2 regions of the Adlercreutzia rubneri genome follow, and region 2 is predicted to be linked to the other one. Evidence: predicted binding sites of a transcription regulator. Region 2 holds the regulator's gene; the other holds the start of a gene.
The links. The regulator HrcA, encoded in region 2, represses chaperone genes, less so after heat shock. The targets are predictions, from matches to a motif close to TNTTAGCANNCNNNNNNNNNGNNTGCTAANA.
Positions count from the first base shown of each region.

Region 1 (3,409 bases), on a different contig from region 2:
CTGGCCCTGGCCGCCGCCTTCGCCGGCTACGCCCTGCACGAGCACCAGGAGCGCACCCGCGCCATCGAGGAGCGCGCGATTGCCGCCGAGCGCGGCCGCGACGCCGAGGCGCGCCGCCGGGTGGAGGCCGAGCGCGTCTCCATCGCCCGGGAGGTGCACGACATCACGGCCCATTCGCTGTCGGCTGTGAGTATCCAGGCCGCGGCCGCCGAGCGCCTGGTCGATCGCGATCCCGCCGCCGCCAAGGAGGCCATCGCCGAGGTGCGTCGCACCGCCAAGGGCGCTCTGGAGGAAATCCGCGCCATGATCGGCGTGCTGCGCGCGGGGGAGGGGCCGGCCGAGACGACGCCCACCCAGGGCACCGATCGCATGGGCGATTTGGTGTCCTATTTGGAAGGTGCCGATATCGAGGTCACGCTGGACGAGACCGCCTACGACCGCGCCTGCGTGCCGGCGTTCATCGACGTGGCCCTCTTCGGCATCGCGCGTGAGGCGGCCACGAATATCGTGCGCCACGCCGGGGCGCGCCGTGCGACGCTGGCACTGTCCACGAAGCGGGAGGGCTTCGCCGAGCTTGTCGTCGACGACGACGGGAAGGGGCTCGCTGCCCCGGCCGCCGCGGCCGGTCACCACGGCCTGCTCGGCATGCGCGAGCGCGCGCGGCTTCTACAGGGCACGTTCTCCGCGTTCCCAAGTCCGCTCGGCGGCGTGCGCATTGCCGTGAGCGTTCCCCTCAGCCAGAAGGAGGAGACCCATGAGTGAGGCCGATCCCATCCGCGTGCTCGTCGTGGACGACCAGGATCTCGTGCGCGGCGGCTTCAAGGCCATTCTCGGCACCTACGAGGGCATCGAGATCGTCGGCGAGGCCCGAAACGGGGCCGATGCGGTACAGGAGGCGCAGCGCCTTCGGCCCGACGTGGTACTCATGGACATCCGCATGCCTGAAATGAACGGCATCGAGGCCACCCGCGCCATTACGGGCAACCCGCTGCTCGCAAAAACCCGGGTGCTCGTGCTCACCACCTTCGACGTGGACGAGTACGTTTACGATGCTCTGGGCGCCGGGGCGAGCGGCTTTTTGCTGAAGGACGCCGACCCCGACGAGATCGTGGCGGCCATCCGCGTCGTGGCCCGAGGCGACGCGCTCATCCAGCCCTCGGTGATGCGCCGGCTGGTGGAGACCTTCGTGGCCGCGCGCCCGCGGGGCGGCTGGGGCGCCGCCGATGTGGCCGAGACTCGCCGCGCCGCGCTGACGAGCCTCACCGACCGTGAGCGCGAGATTCTCGTGCTGGTGGCCCGGGGCCTTTCCAACGACGAGATCGCCGAAGAGCTGTTCATCTCGCCGGCCACGGTGAAGACGCATCTGGCCCGCGTCATGGCTAAGACTGATGCTCACGACCGCGCCCAGCTCGTCGTCTTTGCCTACGAGACGGGTTTGGTGACGCCTGCCCCCTAGGGAGACTGTTCACCTGCACAAATTCCAACTTGAAAAGTAATCCCTGATCAAGATTATAATCACAGGAAACTTGAGTGAAAAAAACTCAAGTTTTTCTCCGTCCCCTCTTGCATTCCTTCCCGTAGCTGTTATGATGCGTAACTGTTTAGCACTCGTTGCTACCGAGTGCTAGCACTTAACCTAACCGAGTGGTTAAATTGGAAGTTGCGCGAAGGCGCTACAACAACCATTGAAAGGACGGCAAGCTATGAATTTGAAGCCTCTGGGCGACCGCGTCATCCTGAAGCAGGACGAGGCCGAGGTTACCACCGCGTCCGGCCTGTTCCTGGCCTCCGATGCCAAGGAGAAGCCCCAGACCGGTACCATCATCGCCGTGGGCGAGGGCAAGATGGACAAGGACGGCAAGCTGCTTCCTATGCCTATTAAGGTCGGCGACAAGGTCATCTACGGCAAGTTCGGCGGCACTGAGGTGACGCTGGACGGCGAGAACGTGCTGATTCTGCGCGCCGACGACATTTACGCCGTAGTTGAATAACTGAGAAGATAAACCGAGAAGATAGATCCACTGAAAGGAACGCGAACTTATGGCTAAGGAAATCAAGTTCGATACCGATGCCCGCTCCGGCTTGGCCGCGGGCGTCTCCAAGCTGGCCGATGCCGTCAAGGTGACGCTCGGCCCCAAGGGCCGCTACGTGGCTCTGGAGAAGTCCTACGGCGCCCCGCTCATCACCAACGATGGCGTGACTGTCGCCAAGGAAGTCGAGCTGGAGAACCCGGTCGAGAACATGGGCGCCCAGCTGGTGCGCGAGGTGGCCGTGAAGACCAACGACGTGGCCGGCGACGGCACCACCACCGCCACCCTCCTCGCCGACGTCATCGTCTCCGAGGGCCTGAAGAACGTGACCGCTGGCGCCGACGCGCTGGGCATTCGCCGCGGCATCGAGAAGGCCACCGACGCCATCGTGGCCGCCATCAAGGCCGACGCCACCCCGGTGTCCACCAAGGAGCAGATCGCCAACGTCGGCCGCATCTCCGCCGGCGACGCCGCCATCGGCGACAAGATCGCCGAGGCCATGGACGCCGTGGGCAACGACGGCGCCATCTCCGTGGAGGAGTCCCAGACCATCTTCGGCATCGACATGGACATCGTCGAGGGCATGCAGTACGAGCGCGGCTACATCTCCCCCTATATGGCCACCGATATGGAGAAGATGGAAGCGGTGCTGAAGGACCCCTTCATCCTGCTGACCGACATGAAGATCAACTCCATCCAGGACATGGTTCCGCTGCTGGAGGAAGTCATGCGCGCCCAGCGCCCGCTGTTCATCGTGGCTGAGGACGTCGAGGGCGAGGCCCTGTCCACCATCCTGCTGAACCGTCTGCGCGGCACCCTGAACGTCGTGGCCATCAAGGCTCCCGGCTTCGGCGACCGCCGCAAGCGCATCCTCGAGGACATCGCCGTGGTCACCGGCGCCCAGGTCATCGACAAGGACTTTGGCATGACCATGGCCGACGCCACGATGGAGATGCTCGGTACCGCCAAGACCGTGAAGGTCACCAAGGACACCGCCCTTATCGTGGACGGCGCGGGCAAGAAGGAAGACATTGAGAACCGCATCCAGATCATCCGTGCCGAGCTCGAGCGCGTCGATTCCGACTTCGACCGCGAGAAGGCCCAGGAGCGCCTGGCGAAGCTCTCCGGCGGCGTGGCCGTGCTGAAGGTGGGCGCTGCCACCGAGTCCGAGCTGAAGGAGAAGAAGTCCCGCATCGAGGACGCCCTGCAGGCGACCCGTGCGGCTGTGGAAGAGGGCATCGTCGCCGGCGGCGGCGTGGCGCTCGTGGACGCCATCGGCGCCCTGGACGCCGTCAAGGCCGACGACAAGGACGAGGAAGTCGGCATCGACATCATCCGCAAGGCCATCGAGGCCCCGATGCGCGCCATCGCCCAGAACG
Region 1 is NZ_WPOO01000003.1:45,464-48,872, reverse strand. It holds gene GO707_RS02805 (sensor histidine kinase) at 1-762, shown strand, start outside; gene GO707_RS02800 (response regulator) at 755-1,456, shown strand; gene GO707_RS02795 (co-chaperone GroES) at 1,704-1,991, shown strand; gene groL (chaperonin GroEL) at 2,041-3,409, shown strand, end outside.
Region 1: the regulator HrcA is predicted to act here: its motif matches at 1,600-1,630, upstream of GO707_RS02795 (co-chaperone GroES).

Region 2 (3,409 bases):
CCCGCTGACCATTGAACCCCATACGCCCTTCGATGCCGCCATTATGCGGGGCGAGATGCTCGAGCCCGACGAGGATGCGGAAGCGGCGGCCATGGAGGAGGCTCAGCGCATCCTGGAGGACGCGGGCTTTCACCGCTACGAGGTGGCAAGCTACGCGAGGCCCGGGTTCGAGAGCCGCCACAACACGGCCTACTGGACGGGCAAGCCCTACCTGGGGCTGGGGCGCTCGGCCGTCACCATGACCCAGAACGCCGAGCGTCGCATGCGGGTGCAGGACGGACAGGTGGTGGATGACCTGGACGCGCGGCAGATGGCCGCCGAAGACCTCATGCTGGGCATGCGCATGGCCCGCGGCGTCTCCGACGAGCGGGTGGCGCGGGCGGCGGCGGTCATCGACGGCACCGAAACGGGTGGGGGCACGCGGTTGGCCGCAGCGGCCTTTGAGACCGAGGGCGGCTCGGTCCTCGTCGCCTTCGATGAACTGGCCGACCTGGGCCTGGTCGAACACGCGGACGGCCGTTGGCGCCCCACCGACGCCGGCTGGCTCTGTGGCAATGAGCTCTACGGCCGCCTCCTCGACCTCGCCCCGTAAGCCAACCCATCGTCCCTGCTTCGCATACCACCTCCGTAGGGGGCGACCTTGGTCGCCCCTTCTCAACGCCGAAAATCTTTCTTTCTCGGGAGGGCGGTGCAAGCACCGCCGCTCGAGAACGGGCGATCCTCTCGAAGAGGGCAGACCGAGGTCTGCCCCTACAGAAGCAGTGCACCAGGGGCACAGCCGCCTTCTGTCGGCGGTTGTGTGTCGCTTGCGTCGAGATGGGCGCTTCCATTAGCACTCTCGCCTTGCGGTTGCTAAAATGGCGTCAACAACGGAAGGTTCCGCGCCCGACGCGCGGGACGAGGCGGGAAGGCGAGAGGAGCGGATATGCTGTCGGAGAGGCGCCAGAGAGTGCTGCGCGCGCTGATCGAGGACTACATCGAGTACGCGCTCCCCGTGGGCTCGCGTACCCTGACCGAGCGGCACCGCCTGGGCGTGAGCCCCGCCACGGTGCGCAACGACCTCTCTGCTCTGGAAGACGCCGGCTTCATCCAGCAGCCGCACACCTCTGCCGGGCGCGTGCCCACCGACGCCGGCTACCGCACCTTCGTCGACGAGCTGCTCTCGTCGGGATTGGCCGAGGAGGAGCGCCCGCACCAGGCCATGGTTGACGAGCTGCGCGCCTCGGCCTCGGAGCTGGACGCGCTCATGGAACGCACCTCGGCGGCCCTCGCGCGGCTCACCAACTGCCTGTCCATTGTCATGGCGCCCTCGGTGCTCGCGGGCCGCATTCGTCAGATCACGCTGGTGTCGCTTTCGCCCTGGCAGGCCATCGTCATCGTGGTGGCCGAGGACGGCCAGGTGGTCAACCGCACGGTCACCTTCGCCGACGAGGTCTCCGCCGACGAGCTGGCAGGTGCCCAGAACCTGCTGAACCGGGTGCTCGCCGGGCACTCGGCCCGCGACGTGCGCCGCTCCATGGACGCCGGCACCGTAGAGGCCCTCAGCGACCCGCTCGTGCAGCTCATCATCGACGAGGTCATAGAATGCTTGGGCGAGTCCGAAAGCGCTCGTGCCCACAGCCTCGGTGTCTCGGCGCTTCTGCGCCAGCCGGAGTTCAGCGATTCGAAGGCCCTGCTGCCGGTCATAGAAGTGCTGGAGGACGACCGCGTGCTGCTGAACACCTTCGACGAGGCCGCCGCGGAAGGGGGGCCGGTCATGGTGCGCATCGGGCACGAGAACCCCGCCTCGGAGCTCGCCGGTGTCTCTATCGTGGCCTGCCCCTATGGGCGCGGCGAGTCCGAGGGCGTCGTCGCCGTCATCGGCCCCACCCGCATGAACTACGAGCGCGCCATCCGCGCCGTCCGCGCCGCCCAGTGCGCGCTGCACGGCGAGTAGACGTGCGTTACCCAAGAATACGGAAGAACGAACGAAGAAAGGCAAGATTCACCTATCATGGCCGCAACTAAGGACCTCTACGAAATCCTCGGCGTCTCCCGCGACGCCTCCGAAGCCGAGATCAAGAAAGCATTTCGCCATAGGGCGCGGGAGCTGCACCCGGACGTGAACAAGGCACCGGATGCCGAAGACCAGTTCAAGGAGCTGAACGAGGCCTACGACGTGCTGTCCGACCCCCAGAAGAAGGCCCAGTACGACCGCTTTGGCACGATTCCCGGCGCGGCGAGTGGCGGCGGCCCCTACGGCGGCGTCGGCATCGATTTCGAGGACTTGTTCGGTGGCGGCTTCGGCGGCATGGGTGATATCTTCTCCACCTTCTTCGGCGGCGCGGCCGCAGGCGGCCGCCAGGTGCGCAAGGACGGCCGCGACATGGGCGTGGGCATCCGCATCACGCTGAAAGAGGCGGCGACCGGCGAGAAGAAGGAGATCGTGTACGACCGCCTGGCGCCGTGTCCCGATTGCGACGGCACGGGCCTGGGCGAGGACGGCAAGGAAGTGACCTGCGAGGAATGTCACGGTACCGGTCGGGTCGTCACCGTGCAGCACACCTTCTTGGGCGACATGCAATCGGCCACCACGTGCCCCGCCTGCCACGGCACCGGCACGGTCATCGACAACCCGTGCCCCGAGTGCGAGGGCCAGGGGCGCGTGCCCGACCGCCAGCGCGTCTCGGTGGAGATCCCCAAGGGCATCCGCGACGGCCAGCAGCTGCGCATCCACGGCTTCGGCGAAGCGGGCATGCAGGGTGCGCCGGCCGGCGACCTCATCGTCACCGTGCGCATCGCCCCCGACGAGTTCTTCGAGCGCGACGGCGACAACCTGCACTGCAAGCTCGTGGTTCCCATGGTGCAGGCGGCGCTCGGCGCCGATATCGAAATCGACGGCATCTACGAGGACGAGAAGGTCACGGTTGCCATCCCCGAGGGCTGTCAGAACGACCAGATCGTGCGCGTGAAGGGCTTCGGCATGCCGCGCCTGAAAAGCGACGCTCGCGGCGATTTGTTCGCGCACATCGCCGTGGAGGTGCCGAAGAAGCTCTCCAAGCGCGAGCGCGAGCTTTTGGAGGAGCTGGCCGAGGAGATGGGCGAGGACGTGAACGAGGAGAAGCGCTCGCCCTTGCAGAAGCTCCGCGACATTTTCGAGTAGGACTACTGATCATGTCGTTGCCGCGCTTCTTCCTGGAAAACCAAGTGCTCGCTGCCGAAACGGAGGCAGTGTTCCCGCTGCGCCTGGCACTCGACGACGCGAAGCACGCGCGGGTGCTCCGGCTGGCGGCGGGGGAGCACATCGCCGTGATCGACGCCGACCAGGATTACTTCGAATGCGAGATCGTCGATTTTGCGGACGAGCTGCCGCTCGTGTCCATTGCGCGTCATGAAGACGCGAGCGAGGCCGGCCCGCAAGTGATTCTGC
Region 2 is NZ_WPOO01000001.1:236,097-239,505, reverse strand. It holds gene hemW (radical SAM family heme chaperone HemW) at 1-592, shown strand, start outside; gene hrcA (heat-inducible transcriptional repressor HrcA) at 926-1,936, shown strand; gene dnaJ (molecular chaperone DnaJ) at 1,994-3,142, shown strand; gene GO707_RS01030 (RsmE family RNA methyltransferase) at 3,154-3,409, shown strand, end outside.